2 linked regions of the Caldimonas brevitalea genome follow. The protein of the gene in region 2 binds, or shares a complex with, the protein of the main gene of each other region. Links are inferred from orthologs where the notes say so. Each region holds a gene or a part of one and is shown on either strand. Other genes may lie near its edges.

Region 1 (7,546 bases), 1.8 Mb from region 2 along the record:
TCGACCACGTTTTGCAGTTGCTGCGCGATGATCTTGCCGTCGCCGGGCTTGGCCACCTGGTTGACGACCAGCCGCAGCGTGCGCCGGCGTTGTTGCGTGGCCAGCACCTTGATGGTGGCGTAGGCGTCGGTCATCGAGGTGGGCTCGGGCGTCGCCACCACCAGCACCTCGTCGGCCAGCGACACGGCATACAGCACGACGTCGGAGATGCCGGCGCCGGTGTCGAGCACGACATAGTCGTAGCGCGGCACGAGCGTGGCCAGCACGGCCTGGAACTTGTCGCGCACCTCGGGCGTGAGACGCGAATATTCGACCAGGCCCGAGCCCGCCAGCAGCACCGAGAAGCCGCCGGGCGCGACCAGGATGGCCTCTTCGAGCTGCGCCTTGCCGGTGAACACGTCGTGCAGCGTGATCTTGGGGAACAGGTTGAGCACCACGTCCAGGTTGGCCAGGCCCAGGTCGGCGTCGAGCACCAGCACCCGGTGGCCGCGCTTGGCCAGCCCGGCGGCCAGGTTGGCCGAGACGAAGGTCTTGCCGACACCGCCCTTGCCGCTGGTGACCGCGAGCACCCAGGCGTTCTTGCCACCGCTGGCAGCGCGCGCCTCGGAAGGGGTCTTCATGGCTTCATTCATCGCTCGCATCCTGTGCGTCGCTGTGGTGGGCCCCGAGGCCGAACAGCATGCCTTTTTCTTCCGCACTGACGCTGCTGATCGCGGCCTGCTCGAGGCAGACCCGGTTGCGCCCCTCCGTCTTGGCGCAATAGAGCTGCAGATCGGCCCGCTCCATCCAGAGCGACGCCGACGACCGCACCCACTGCGGCGCATAGGCGCCGCCGACGCTGGCCGTGATGTGCACCTCGTGGCCCGAGGTCAGCTTCACCGGCTGCGCCTCGATGGCGACGCGCACCCGCTCGGCCACCGCGGAGCCGAAGGTCGGCTGGCAGTTGGGCAACATGATCGCGAACTCTTCGCCGCCGTAGCGCGCCACCGTGTCCATCGGGCGCACGCTGTCGCTCAGCCGCACGCCGACGGCCTGGATCACCTGGTCGCCCGACTCATGGCCGTAGGTGTCGTTGATGCGCTTGAAATGGTCGATGTCGAGGATCAACAGCAAGGCCGATTCGCCGGTGCGCGCGACCCGGTCGATCTCGCGTTCGAGCACCGCCCGGAAGTGGCGGCGGTTGGTCAGCCCGGTCAGGGCGTCGCGCAGCGACAAGTCGCACAAACCGTCGAGCACCGCCTGCAGCCAGGCTTCGCCGTTGCCTTCGACCCGCGGCGGCAGCGGATAGCGCCCCTGCTGCAACAACGTGAGCGCCTGCTCCAGCTGGAGCTTGCGCAGATCCACGAGGAAGGAGGCAGTCGCTAAGTCCACAATCAGATCGAGGAGAAGTGTCGGCGCAGTCTAGCAGCGGTCCCCGGGGTGGCATCCACGAAAAACAGGAGGCGCCACGCCCGTTGGCTCCTTATCGGTGCAGTCGGTGAATAACTGTAGGGGCCGGATGGAAATATCGGCACGGGCGGGCGGCGATCGGCAACTGCAGCACGGTCTGCAGCGCAAAACACGCGGCCGCTGCGCAGATCCAACCGCTCGGCCGCCGCCCTCAGGCCGCCGCCTTGCGCAGCGTCTCGACCACCGGTCGGCGCAACACCTCGCGCAGCCCCCACCACCCGGCCGCCAGCGCCAGCACGGCCCCTGCGGCGGTGCCGGCAAGCGGCACCCACGGCGAGGCGCTCCAGCTGAAATCGAACACGTAGCGGGCCAGGCCCCAGCCAACGCCGACCGCCGCGGCCGAGGCCAGCAGGCCGGCGAGCGCGCCGACGCCGAGCAACTCGGCACGCTGCACCCGCCCGAGCAGGACACTGCCGGCGCCCATCGCCCGCATGATGGCGAACTCGCGGGTGCGCTGCTCGCGGGTGGCGACGACGGCCGCGAACAGCACCACCAGGCCGGCGGCGAGCGTGAAGCCGAACAAAAACTCCACTGCCCGGATCACCTGGTCGAGCACCCGCTGCACCTGGCCGATCGAGGCCGACACGTCGACGTTGGTGATGTTGGGAAACTGCCGGCTCAGGGCAGCGTCGAACCCCGGCGCCGCCGGCGCCTTGAAGGCGGCGATGTAGGTCGAGGGCAGATCGGGCAGCTGCGCCTGCGGGAACATCACGAAAAAGTTGACGCGCATCGACGCCCAGTCGACGGTGCGCAAGCTGGTGATGCGCGCCTCGCTGAGGTGGCCGGCGATGTCGAAGCGCAGCCGGTCGCCGAGTTTCAGGCCCAGCGTCTCGGCCAGGCCGGCTTCCACGCTCAGGCCGTCGGCCTCCTCGGGCACCCAGCGGCCGCCAGCGAGTTCGTTGTGCGGCGGCATCTCGGCCGCATGGCTGAGGTTGAACTCGCGGTCCACCAGGCGTTTGGCGCGGTCTTCCTGAAAGTCGCCGGCCGAGATGTCGCGCCCGTTGATCGCCACCAGCCGGCCGCGGATCATCGGATACCAGTCGTAGCGGGCCACGCCGGCCTGCTGCAAGTGCCGGCGGAAGTCTTCGCCCTGGTCGGGCTGGATGTTGATCACGAAGCGGTCCGGCGCGTCGGGCGGTGTCGCCGCCCGCCAGCTGCCGATCAGGTCGGTGCGCAGCAGCACCAGCAGCACCAGCGCCAACAAGCCGACCGACAGCGCCGACACCTGCAGCACCGCAAACGCCGGCCGTGCGCACACCTGGCGTGTCGCCAGCACCAGCCAACGCGGCGCCCGCGCCTCGGGCACCGCCCGGCGCAGCACATGCACCGCCACCCAGGCCAGCAGCGCGAAGACCAGCACCGCGGCCGCAAAGCCACCCACCGCGATCAGGCCCAGCAGCCAGTCGGACGAAGCCGCCAGCAACAGCCCGGCGAAGCCCAGCGCGCCCGCGGCCAGCACCAGCACGGAGGCGGCCTTGGGTTCGCCGACGTCGCGCCGGATCACGCGCAGCGGCGGCACCCGCGACAGCTGCAGCACCGGCGGCAAACCGAAGCCGAACAGCAGCGTCAAGCCGACCCCCAGCCCGAACAAGGCCGGCCAGACGCCGGGCGGCGGCAAGGCGGTTTCGACCAGGCCGGCGAACAGCACCACAAAACCGTGGTGGACCGCATAGCCGAGCGCAATGCCCAGGGCGCTGGCGAACAGGCCCACCGCGAAGAATTCGAGCGCGTAGCTGGCGGCGATGGTGCGCTGCGCCTGGCCGAGCACCCGCAGCATCGCGCATTCGTCGAGGTGTCGGTTGGCGAAGTCGCGCGAGGCGATGGCCACGGCCACCGCGGCGAGCAGCGCGGCCAGCAGCGCCACCAGGTTGAGGAATTTCTCGGCACGGTCGAGCGTTTGGCGCATTTCCGGGCGGCCCGATTCGAGCGACTCGACGCGCACGCCGCGCAGCTTGCCGGTCTTGATCTCGGCTTCGGCCCACTGGACGAAAGCCTGGACGTCGCCGCGCCGCCCGCCGTCGCGCGCCGCCACGGCCAAACGATAGGTGACGCGGCTGGCCGGCTGGATCAAGCCCGTCGCTGGCAGGTCGTCCTGGTGCAGCATCACGCGCGGCGAAAAGCTCATGAACCCGGCGCCACGGTCAGGTTCGATCAGGATCACCTTGGCGATGCGCAAGCGGGCGTCGCCCAGCAGCAAGGGGTCACCCAGCCGCAGCTGCAAGGCGTCGAGCACGCCGGCATCGACCCACACGGTGCCGCGCGCCGGGCCGTTGCGCACCGCCTGGGCGGCGGCCCCCACCGCATCGGCCACTTCCAGCCGCCCGCGCAACGGATAGCCCGCGCTGACCGCCTTGACCGCCACCAGCCGGCTGGCACCGCCGCGCTCGTCCGGCGCGCGCGCCATGCTGGGGAAAGACACCGAGTGGGCGGTGTCGAGCCGCTGCTGGCGCGCCCGTTCGACGAAGGCCGCCGGGGTGGGTGTATCGGTGGCCACCAGCGCGTCGCCGCCCAACAGCTGGCCGGCGTCGCGCGCCAGCCCGGTCTTCAGCCGGTCGGCAAAAAAGCCCACCGCGGTCAAGGCGGCGACCGCCAGCATCACGGCCACGATCAGCAGGCGCAGCTCGCCGCTGCGGAAGTCGCGCAGCGTCTGACGCCAGGCGAGCAGGAGGGTCGACGGAGTGAACATGAAGGGGACGGCGTACGGAATCGCAACAGGGGCCCACGGTAGCGCATGCACGCGCCGGCCGCCAGGGCCGGGGCTTTGCGGCCTGCCCGGCGTGGCGAGGCCGGCGCCACGGGCGTTTGAACGCTGCGTTCAAGACGCTGCAATGGCGCGTGCGGCCCTGCGTGCTGCAATGGTTGCACCATGTCGACCGCCCACACCCTCCCCCCGTTGTTCGTCTCGCACGGCTCGCCGATGATCGCGCTCGAACCCGGCGCGACCGGCGCCTTCTTTACACGGCTCGGCCGCACGCTCGACGCCAGTTTCGGCTGCCCGCGCGCGATCCTCGCCGTGTCGGCCCACACCGCGGCACGCCGGCCGGTGTTGCTGGCAGCGCCCCGGCACCACACGGTGCACGACTTCGGCGGTTTCTCCGACGCGCTCTACCGGCTGCGCTACGACGCCCCCGGTGCCCCGGCGCTGGCGGCGGAGGTCGCACGCTGCCTGACCGCGGCCGGTGTCGGCGTGGAGGTGCAGGACGCCGGCGGCCTCGACCACGGCATCTGGACCGCGCTGATGCACCTGTGGCCCGAGCCCGAGGTGCCGGTCTTGCCGCTGTCTCTGGTGGCCGACGCCGCGCCCGACGCGCAGTTCGCGATCGGCGCGGCCCTGGCGCCGCTGGCCGAGACGGGCGTGCTGGTGCTCGGCACCGGCAGCATCACGCACAACCTGCGCCTGCTGTCGTGGGGTGCCGGAGAAGGCGGGCCCGAGCGGCCCGAATCGGCGGCGTTCCGGCACTGGGTGTACGAGCGGGGCCAGGCGCGCGACTGGGACGCCTTGTTCGACTACCGCCGGCAAGCGCCGCACGCGGCGCTGATGCACCCGACCGACGAGCACTGGCTGCCCTTTTATGTCCCGGCCGGTGCCGGCGGCCGAGCCCATGCGCCGGTGCGCCTGCACGACGCGGTGACCCTCGGCGCGCTGGGCATGGACGCCTATGCCTTCGGGCCGCATGCGGCCCGCCTGCACGAGGCGCTCGAACTCGGCTGAGGCGGGCGCGTCCGTCAGGGCTGGCGGGGGAAGGAACCCACCACACCCTCGACGTAATAGTCCATCGTCGCGATGCCCGCTTCATCGAGCACTCCCGCGGCCTGCCGCTGGCGGCCCTGGTTGTCGACGATGCGGCCCGAGAAGGGGTGGAAGGCGCCCGACGAGATCGCTGCCGCACGGGCCTGCACCAGCTTGACCGTATCGGCCGGCACCCGCCGGCTGAAGGGCGCCAGTCGCACCATGCCGTCCTTCAGGCCGCCCCAGGCGGGTCGGGCCGCCCAGCGGCCATCGAGGACGTCTTGTGCGATGCGGGTGTAGAAGTCGCCCCAATGGTGGGTGACCGCCGTCAGCTGCCCCCGGGGCGCGTGCTGCCGCATGTCGCTGTGGTACGGAATGCTCATCACGCCCTGCTCCTCGGCCGCCTGCACCGCCGCCGGCGACGCGCTGTGGTGCGTGATCACGTCCGCCCCCTGGCGGATCAACGTCAAGGCCGCGTCGCGCTCGCGTGCGGGGTCGAACCAGTTGTTGAGCCACACCACCCGCACCCGGGCCTTGGGGTTCACCGACCGCATGCCCAACGTGAAGGCGTTGATCCCCTGCACCACCTCCGGCACCGGGAAACCGGCGACATAGCCGGCCGTGCCCCGCTTGCTCATGCGGCCGGCAACGATGCCGGCCAGGTAGCGGCCCTCGTAGAAGCGCGCGTTGTAGGTGGCGACGTTGGGGGCCCATTTGTAGCCGCCCATGTGCTCGAAGGTCACGCGCGGGAACTCGGCCGCCACCTTCAGTGTCGGGTCCATGTAGCCGAAGCTGGTGGTGAAGATCAGCCCGTGGCCCTGCTGCGCCAGGTCGCGGATCACACGCTCGGACTCGGGGCCTTCGGCGACGTTCTCGACCATCGTGGTGGCCACCCGGCCGGCGAGACGCTGCTCCATCTCCAGCCGGCCATGGTTGTGCTGGTAACTCCAGCCGGCCTCGCCGACCGGGCTCACGAACACGAAGCCGACCTTGAGCGGCGGCTTGGCGTTGCCCTGGGCCGACGCCGCAGGCGCCGCAGGCGCCACAGGGATGAGGCCGACGCTCAGCGCGGCCGCAAGGCACAGCCCCTTCACGGCGTGCCTGAGGTTTTTGAACATGGTGGTCCTCTACATGGCCCCGTGGGTCGACGCAGGCCGCCTGGGGCGCGGCGGCCTGCTCTCTCGTGGCGTGGCTACGTCTACCGGAATTGCTCGAAGGTGGCGTCGAGCCGCTCGATCCAGCGCGCCTTGTCGGCCTGGTCGGCGAAGCTCGCCTCGAAACTGTTGCGGGCCAGCGTGTAGGCGTGGCCCGCGTCGAGCGGCAAGGCCGCGAAGGTCTCGAGGTAGTTCTGGTTGAGGTAGCCGCCGAAATAGGCCGGGTCGTCGGAATTGACGGTGGCGGCCAGTCCGGCGGACAGCAATTCTCCCAGATTGTGCGCACCCAGCTGGTCGAACACGCACAGCTTCACATTCGACAGCGGGCACACCGTCAGCGGGATGTGCTCCCGCGCCAGGCGCTGCACCAGCGCCGGGTCTCCCAGGCAGCGCACGCCGTGGTCGATGCGCTCGACCTTGAGCACGTCGAGCGCGTTCCAGATGTATTCGGGCGGGCCCTCTTCACCGGCATGCGCCACCAGCCGCAGCCCCAGTTCGCGGCAACGCGCAAACACGCGCGCGAACTTCTCCGGCGGATGGCCGCGCTCGCTCGAATCGAGCCCGGCGCCGATGAAGTGCTCGCGCAAGGGCAAGGCCTGCTCCAGCGTCTGCAGCGCGTCGTCCTCGCTCAGGTGGCGCAGGAAGCACAGGATCAACTGCGCACTTACTCCCAGCTCGGCGCCGGCCCGGTCGGCCGCGCGTTTCAAGCCGTGGATGACGGCCTCCATCGGCACGCCACGCGCGGTGTGGGTCTGGGGGTCGAAGAAGATCTCGGTATGCAGCACATTCTCGGCCGCCGCCCGCCGCAGATAGGCCCACGCCATGTCGTGGAAGTCGTCCTCGGTCAGCAGCACGCTGGCGCCGGCGTAATAGATGTCGAGAAAACTCTGCAGGTCGGTGAAGGCGTAGGCGGCGCGCAGCGCCTCGACGCTCGGGTAGGCGAGCGCCACACCATTGCGCTTCGCCAGCTCGAAGATCAGCTCGGGCTCGAGCGAGCCTTCGATGTGGATGTGCAGCTCGGCCTTGGGCATCGCGGCCAGCAAGGCCGGCAGGCGTTCGCGGGGGATGTGGGGAAAGGTCTTCTTCATCGACAGCTCGCTCCGGGTGGGGTCAAGGCCTGAAGGGGGCGCTGCCGTCGGGTGCCAGGCAGCGCCATGCAACATGAAAAAAAGGCCGCCCGGCACGTCGCGGGGCGGCCTGCTCGGACAGCGCG
Region 2 (7,434 bases):
GCGATGTATTTGTTGAATGCGCGCACCTTGCTGAAGATGGCCGAAAGCTTCGAGGCCGACGAGAAGACGCGCCAACGCATCCGCTTTTCGGTGCAGCAATGGATCGACGCGTCGTCGCCGAGCAATTTCCTCGCGCTCAACCCCGAGGTGCAGCGGCGCGCCCTGGAGACCGGCGGCGAGAGCATCGCGCAAGGGCTGCAACACCTGCTGCGGGACTTGAAGCAGGGCCACATGTCGCAGACCGACGAGAGCCAGTTCGAGGTCGGGCGCAACGTCGCCACGACCGAGGGCAGCGTGGTGTTCGAAAACCATCTGTTCCAGCTGATCGAATACAAACCCCTCACGGCCGAGGTCTACGAGCATCCGCTGCTGATCGTCCCGCCCTGCATCAACAAGTTCTACATCCTCGACCTGCAGCCAGAGAACTCGCTGGCGCGTTATGCCGTCGAGCAGGGGCTGCGGGTGTTCATGGTGAGCTGGCGCAACGCCGACGACAGCATGGGCCGGCTGGACTGGGACGACTACGTCGAAGACGCCTGCATCCGCGCGATCCAGCTGGTGCAGGAGATCAGCGGCAGCCCCAAGCTCAACACGCTGGGCTTCTGCGTCGGTGGCACGCTCCTCGCCTCGGCGCTGTCGGTCCTGGCGGCACGCGGTGAGAAGCCGGCCAGCAGCGTCACCTTGCTGACCGCATTCCTCGATTTCCGCAACACCGGCGTGCTCGACGTGTTCGTCGACGAAGCGGCGGTGCACCTGCGCGAGATGAGCATCGGCGCGCAAAGCCCGGCGGGCGGCGGCTTGCTGCGCGGGCAGGAACTGGCGGCCACTTTCTCGTTTCTCAGGCCCAACGACCTGGTGTGGAACTATGTGGTCGGCAACTACCTGAAAGGGCAGACGCCACCCCCGTTCGACCTGTTGTACTGGAACTCCGACAGCACCAATTTGCCGGGCCCGATGTACTGCTGGTACTTGCGCAACGCCTATCTCGAGAACAAGCTCAAGGAGCCCGGTGCCTTGACGGTCTGCGGCGCGCCGCTGGACTTCGGGCGTATCGACGCGCCGGCCTTCATCTACGGTTCGCGCGAAGATCACATCGTGCCGTGGGACGGCGCCTATGCTTCGGTGCCGCTCCTGAGCGGCGACAAGCGCTTCGTTCTGGGCGCCTCCGGCCACATCGCCGGGGTCATCAACCCGCCGGGCAAGAAAAAGCGCAGTTACTGGACCAACGCGGCCTTGCCTGCCGAAGCGGCGGACTGGCTTGCAGGCGCGACCGAACATCCCGGCAGCTGGTGGCCCGAATGGAGCGCCTGGCTCGAGCCGCAGGCCGGCCGCCGTGTACCCGCACCGAAAGCCCCCGGCAGCGCCCGCCATCCGCCCATCGAAGCGGCGCCCGGACGCTACGTGAAGCAGAAGGCCTGATCTCTACCATCCACATTTCAAGACAACCCGTACAGAAGGAGTCGACCATGACTGACATCGTCATCGTGTCCGCCGCGCGCACCGCGGTCGGCAAGTTTGGAGGCACGCTGTCCAAGACCCCGGCGGCAGAGCTGGGCGCCATCGTCATCGCCGAGGTGCTCAAGCGCGCCGGGCTGCAGGGCGATCAGGTCAGCGAGGTGATCATGGGCCAGGTGCTGACCGCCGGCGTGGGCCAGAACCCAGCCCGGCAAGCGGTGATCAAGGCCGGCTTGCCGAACAGCGTGCCGGCGATGACCATCAACAAGGTGTGTGGTTCGGGCCTGAAGGCCGTGATGCTCGCCGTGCAGGCGATCCGCGACGGCGACGCCGAGATCGTCGTCGCCGGCGGCCAGGAAAACATGAGCCTGGCGCCGCACGTCCTGCTCGGCTCGCGCGACGGCCAGCGCATGGGCGACTGGAAGATGACGGACTCGATGATCACCGACGGCCTGTGGGACGTGTACAACCAGTACCACATGGGCATCACCGCCGAGAACGTCGCCAAGCAATACGACATCACACGCCAGGCGCAAGACGAGCTGGCCCTGGCGTCGCAGCAGAAGGCGGCGGCGGCTCAGGAGTCAGGCCGCTTCAAGGACGAGATCGTGCCGGTCTCGATCCCGCAGAAAAAGGGCGACCCGGTGGTGTTCGCCGCCGACGAGTTCATCAATCGCAAGACCAATGCCGAGGCGCTGGGCGGCTTGCGCGCGGCGTTCGACAAGGCAGGCACGGTGACGGCCGGCAATGCGTCCGGCATCAACGACGGTGCGGCCGCGGTGGTGGTGATGAGCGCGGCCAAGGCGCAATCACTGGGCTTGAAGCCGCTGGCCCGGATTGCCTCCTATGCCAGCGCCGGGCTCGATCCGGCCTACATGGGCATGGGCCCGGTGCCGGCGTCGCGCAAGGCGCTCGAGCGCGCGGGCTGGAAGCCCGCCGATCTCGACCTGCTCGAGATCAACGAAGCCTTTGCGGCGCAGGCCTGCGCGGTGCACAAGGAAATGGGCTGGGACACCAGCAAGGTCAACGTGAACGGGGGCGCCATCGCGATTGGCCACCCGATCGGCGCGTCCGGCTGTCGCATCCTGGTGACGCTGCTGCACGAGATGCAGAAGCGCGACGCCCGCAAAGGCATTGCTTCGTTGTGCATCGGCGGCGGCATGGGTGTTGCGTTGACGGTCGAGCGCTGAGTTTCCTTCTCCGCCGCCGGAGGGGAGGGTGAACACCGCTGGACCCCGCCGCTGTTTACCACGACGCTCCATGGCGGCACGACGAACTCAAGTAGGAGCAGAACATGACTCAGAAAATTGCGTACGTCACGGGCGGCATGGGCGGTATCGGCACCTCGATCTGCCAGCGCCTGGCGCGCGATGGCTTCAAGGTGATCGCCGGCTGCGGGCCGAGCCGCGACTATGTGAAGTGGCTGGATCAGCAGAAGGAACTGGGCTACACCTTCTATGCCTCGGTCGGCAATGTCGCCGACTGGGACTCGACCGTCGCCGCCTTCACCAAGGCGAAGACCGAGCATGGGGTCATCGACGTGCTGGTCAACAATGCCGGCATCACGCGTGACCGCATGTTCCTGAAGATGAGCCGCGAAGACTGGGACGCGGTGATCGACACCAACCTGAACAGCATGTTCAACGTCACCAAGCAGGTGGTCGGCGACATGGTCGAAAAGGGCTGGGGCCGCATCATCCAGATCTCGTCGGTGAACGGCGAGAAGGGCCAGGCCGGCCAGACCAACTACTCGGCGGCCAAGGCGGGCATGCACGGCTTCACGATGGCATTGGCGCAGGAACTGGCGAGCAAGGGCGTGACGGTGAACACCGTCAGCCCGGGCTATATCGGGACCGACATGGTGCGCGCGATCAAGCCCGACGTGCTCGACAAGATCGTCGCGACCATCCCGGTCAAGCGCCTGGGTACACCCGACGAGATTGCCTCCATCGTGTCGTGGGTGGCGTCGGAAGAGGCCGGTTTCGCGACCGGGGCCGATTTCTCGATCAACGGCGGGCTGCACATGGGGTGAGCCCGGTCGCTGCGGGGGCGGCATCGTTGCCGCCCGCCGCCCCCGGGTGATGTCGCGGGGCTCAACGCCCGCCGAGCAACGCCTTCAAGGCGGGCCAAACGTTGTCCAGCATGACAACCTGCGCCTTTTCGTTCGGGTGGATGCGGTCGTCCTGGAACATCGCCAGTGGTTCAGGGATGTCGGCGACGCCTTTCAGGAAAAACGGCACCAGGGCCGCGCGGCGCTCCTCGGCCACTTTCTCGAAGATGGCGGCAAAGCTGGCACCGTAGGCCTTGCCGTAGTTGGGCGGCAGCTGGATGCCGACGATCAGCACCTTGGCGCCGGCGGCTTGCGCCGCCTCGGTCATGGCGCGCAGGTTGGCCTCGGACATCTGGATCGGCAAGCCGCGCAGCGCGTCGTTGCCGCCCAGCTCGATCACCACATGCGAGGGCCGATGCTGCTTCAGCAAGGCCGGCAAACGCGAGCGCCCGCCGGAGGTGGTGTCGCCGCTGATACTGGCGTTGATCACCGTTGCCGGCACTTTTTGCGCGCTCAGGCGTTGCGTCAGCAAGGCCACCCAGCCGGTGCCGCGCTTCAGTCCGTACTCGGCCGACAGGCTGTCGCCCACGACGAGGATCTTGGCCGGTGCGCTGCCGGCCGCGCGGGCCGGGAGATGTCCCAGCGCCGCGCAGGCGAGGGCAAGCGCGATACAGTCGCGACGTCTTCTGCTTTCCAACACCATGAGTGAACCCATCATCGTTGTGGATCGTGTCACCAAACAGGTGCACGATTCCTCGGGCGTGCTGACGATTCTGCACGAGATCGATTTCTCGCTGGCGCCGAGGGAGTCGGTCGCCATCGTCGGCGCCTCCGGCTCGGGCAAGTCCACGCTGCTGGGCATCATCGCCGGCCTCGACACGCCCACCCGAGGCACCGTGCGGCTGGCCGGACGCGACTTGTTCAGCGTCGACGAAGACGCCCGGGCCGCGCTGCGCGCCGCCAAGGTGGGCTTCGTGTTCCAGAGCTTCCAGCTGATGGGCAACCTCACCGCGCTGGAAAACGTGATGCTGCCGCTCGAACTGCAAGGCCGCAGCGACGCGCGCAAGGCCGCCACCGAGATGTTGCGGCGGGTCGGCCTGGGCGAGCGCCTGGGTCACTACCCGCGGGTGCTGTCGGGCGGCGAGCAGCAACGGGTGGCGCTGGCCCGGGCGTTTGTGGTCGAGCCGGCCGTGTTGCTGGCCGACGAGCCCACCGGCAGCCTCGACTTCGCGACCGGCGAAAAGGTGATGGAGCTGATGTTCGACCTGAACCGCGAGCGCGGCACCACCCTGGTGCTGGTGACACACGACCGCGGCATCGCCGGCCGCTGCGACCGGCAGATCCGCATCGAGGCCGGCCGGGTCGCGGCTACCATCGCGGCATGACCGAAGGTGCTCGCACCACGGTGCGCAGCCCGGAGCTTACTCAATGACCGCCAAGATTTTGTTCGGCTTTCACGCCGTGACCGTGCGCCTGAAGACGGCGCCCCAGACCATCCACGAGGTCTACGTCGATGCCTCGCGGCGCGACCAGCGCATGCGCCAGTTCGCCGCCCGGGCCGAGGAGGCGGGCGTGCGGCTGGTGGAGAGCGACGACGAGCGTTTGCACAAGCTGTGCGGCAGCCAGCGCCACCAGGGGGTGGTCGCCAAGGTCGAGCCGGTGCCGCACATCAAGTCGCTCGACGACTTGCTCGACGCCGTGACCGAGCCGCCTTTGTTGCTGGTGCTCGACGGCGTGACCGACCCGCACAACCTCGGCGCCTGCCTGCGGGTGGCCGACGGCGCGGGCGCACATGCTGTGATTGCGCCGAAGGATCATGCGGCCGGCATCAACGCGACCGTCGCCAAGGTCGCCAGCGGTGCAGCCGAGACGATGCCGTACTTCATGGTGACCAACCTCGCGCGCACGCTCAACGAGCTGAAGGAGCGCAACATCTGGGTGGTCGGCACCTCCGACGATGCGCCCAAGACTTTGTATGAAGTCGAGCTGAAGGGGCCGCTGGCGTTGGTTTTGGGTGCCGAGGGCACCGGCATGCGGCAGCTGACGCGCAAGACCTGCGACGAGCTGGTGCAGCTGCCGATGCGTGGCGCCGTCGAGAGCCTCAACGTCTCGGTGGCCAGTGGCATCTGTCTCTACGAAGCGCTGCGCCAGCGCGGCTGAGGCCATGACGATCACGAACGCTGACCTCGACACCGCCCGCGAGTGGATCGCGCAGGCGCGGCGCTTGTGCGTGTCGACCGGTGCCGGCATGTCCGCGGAAAGCGGCGTGCCCACCTTCCGGGACGCGCTGGGCGGGATGTGGGCTCGGTTCGATCCACAGCAGTTGGCCACCGAAGCCGGCTACCGCGCCGACCCGCAACTGGTCTGGGACTGGTATGCCTCCCGTCGTGAAGGCGTGGCCCAGGCACAGCCGAATGGCGGGCATGTGGCACTGGCCGAGTGGCAGCGGCGACATCCCGGGCGCATGACGCTGATCACGCAGAACGTCGATGATCTGCACCAGCGTGCCGGCAGCGATGACGTGGTGTGCCTCCATGGCGGCCTGTTCGTCGACCGCTGGCTCGACCCCTGCCCACGCTGGAAAGGCGGCCAGCCGCCCTGCGACACGAGCACCGCGACGCCCGGGCGGCCGCCGCATTGCGAGACCTGCGGCAACCGGGTGCGGCCCGGCGTGGTCTGGTTCGGCGAGGCCCTGCCGGGGCAGGCGTTGCAGGCGGCCGAAGATGCGGCGAACGACTGCGACGTGATGCTGGTGGTCGGGACCTCGGGCGCCGTCTACCCAGCGGCCGGCTTGCCGCTGTTGGCCCGGCAGGCGGGCGCCAAGGTGGTGGTGCTGAACCCGCAGCCCAGCGAACTGGACGACACCGCCCATCTGGTGCTGCGCGACACGGCCGCACACGGCTTGCCCCTGCTGTTGACCTGAGCCGCTCGGGCAGCGAGGGCGCTCGGTGCCCGTCGGGCCGGCCCGCTACACTGCCATCTCTGTCTGTCCCATCGACGCTGGCGCTGCCGCGGCGGCGCAGCACACCACCATGCCCGTCATCGAAGTCAAGCACCCCCTCGTCAAACACAAAGTCGGTCTGATGCGCGAGGTCGACATCTCGACCAAGAAGTTCCGGGAGCTGACGGCCGAGGTGGCGCGTCTGCTGGCCTACGAGGCCACCGCCGACTTTCCGCTCGAGAAGACCACCATCGAGTGCTGGAGCGGGCCGACCGAGGTCGACCAGATCCGCGGCAAGAAGGTCACGGTGGTCCCCATCCTGCGCGCCGGCCTGGGCATGCTCGACGGCGTGCTCGACATGATCCCCAACGCCAAGATCAGCGTGGTCGGGTTGTCGCGTAACCACGACACGCTGCAGCCCGAGCACTATTTCGAGAACTTCGTCGGTGATCTCGCGGCGCGCACCGCGCTCATCATCGACCCGATGCTCGCCACCGCGGGCTCGATGATTGCGACGGTCGACCTGCTCAAACGCAAGGGCTGCCAGGACATCCGCGCGCTGGTGCTGGTGGCCGCGCCCGAGGGGGTGCAGGCCCTCGACCGGGCGCACCCCGAGGTGCGCTGCTGGACCGCCGCGGTGGATCATCATCTGAACGAGAACGGCTACATCATCCCGGGGCTGGGCGATGCGGGCGACAAGATCTTCGGCACCAAGCAGGAGTGAGGAGGCGAACAATGATGAAGCACCGTACCACCGTGGCGAGCCTGGTGACGCTGATCGCGCTCGCCGGCTGCACCCAGGAGCAGCAGAACCAGTGGCGCCGCGACATTCAGAACTGGACCGGGACCAACGGTGTACTCGAGGTCTATGCCGGTGACAAACTGGTCCGTCGTTTCCTGAAGATCGACAAGATGAGCACCGCGATGGGCACCACCGACAACGTGCCGAGGTCGTACCGGTTCGGCTACGGCGTGCTGGACGAAAACC

The links. Proteins that work in one complex are often made in the same cells at the same time.
Region 1: the proteins of AAW51_RS14470 (region 2) and AAW51_RS06730 are in contact, whole or in part, in a cryo-EM structure (PDB 9GE8), measured with the Escherichia coli proteins. The link is inferred for Caldimonas brevitalea from one-to-one orthologs.

What each region holds. Positions count from the first base shown.
Region 1 is NZ_CP011371.1:1,537,237-1,544,782, reverse strand. Bases 1,369-4,461 are described here. They hold AAW51_RS06730 (ABC transporter permease), read right to left. Parts: upstream 4,136-4,461; coding sequence 1,601-4,135; downstream 1,369-1,600. Other genes in these bases: AAW51_RS06725 (dioxygenase family protein), read left to right, coding at 4,316-4,461. Also shown: AAW51_RS06740 (MinD/ParA family protein), read right to left, coding at 1-620; AAW51_RS06735 (GGDEF domain-containing protein), read right to left, coding at 625-1,344; more of AAW51_RS06725, read left to right, coding at 4,462-5,161; AAW51_RS06720 (BMP family ABC transporter substrate-binding protein), read right to left, coding at 5,176-6,297; AAW51_RS06715 (adenosine deaminase), read right to left, coding at 6,378-7,421.
Region 2 is NZ_CP011371.1:3,364,625-3,372,058, reverse strand. The notes cover bases 3,068-6,048. They hold AAW51_RS14470 (ABC transporter ATP-binding protein), read left to right. Parts: upstream 3,068-4,206; coding sequence 4,207-4,890; downstream 4,891-6,048. Other genes in these bases: AAW51_RS14460 (SIR2 family NAD-dependent protein deacylase), read left to right, coding at 5,670-6,048; rlmB (23S rRNA (guanosine(2251)-2'-O)-methyltransferase RlmB), read left to right, coding at 4,934-5,665; AAW51_RS14475 (arylesterase), read right to left, coding at 3,549-4,223; phbB (acetoacetyl-CoA reductase), read left to right, coding at 3,068-3,487. Outside these bases: phaC (class I poly(R)-hydroxyalkanoic acid synthase), read left to right, coding at 1-1,419; AAW51_RS14485 (acetyl-CoA C-acetyltransferase), read left to right, coding at 1,467-2,645; more of phbB, read left to right, coding at 2,750-3,067; more of AAW51_RS14460, read left to right, coding at 6,049-6,428; upp (uracil phosphoribosyltransferase), read left to right, coding at 6,538-7,170; AAW51_RS14450 (hypothetical protein), read left to right, coding at 7,185-7,434.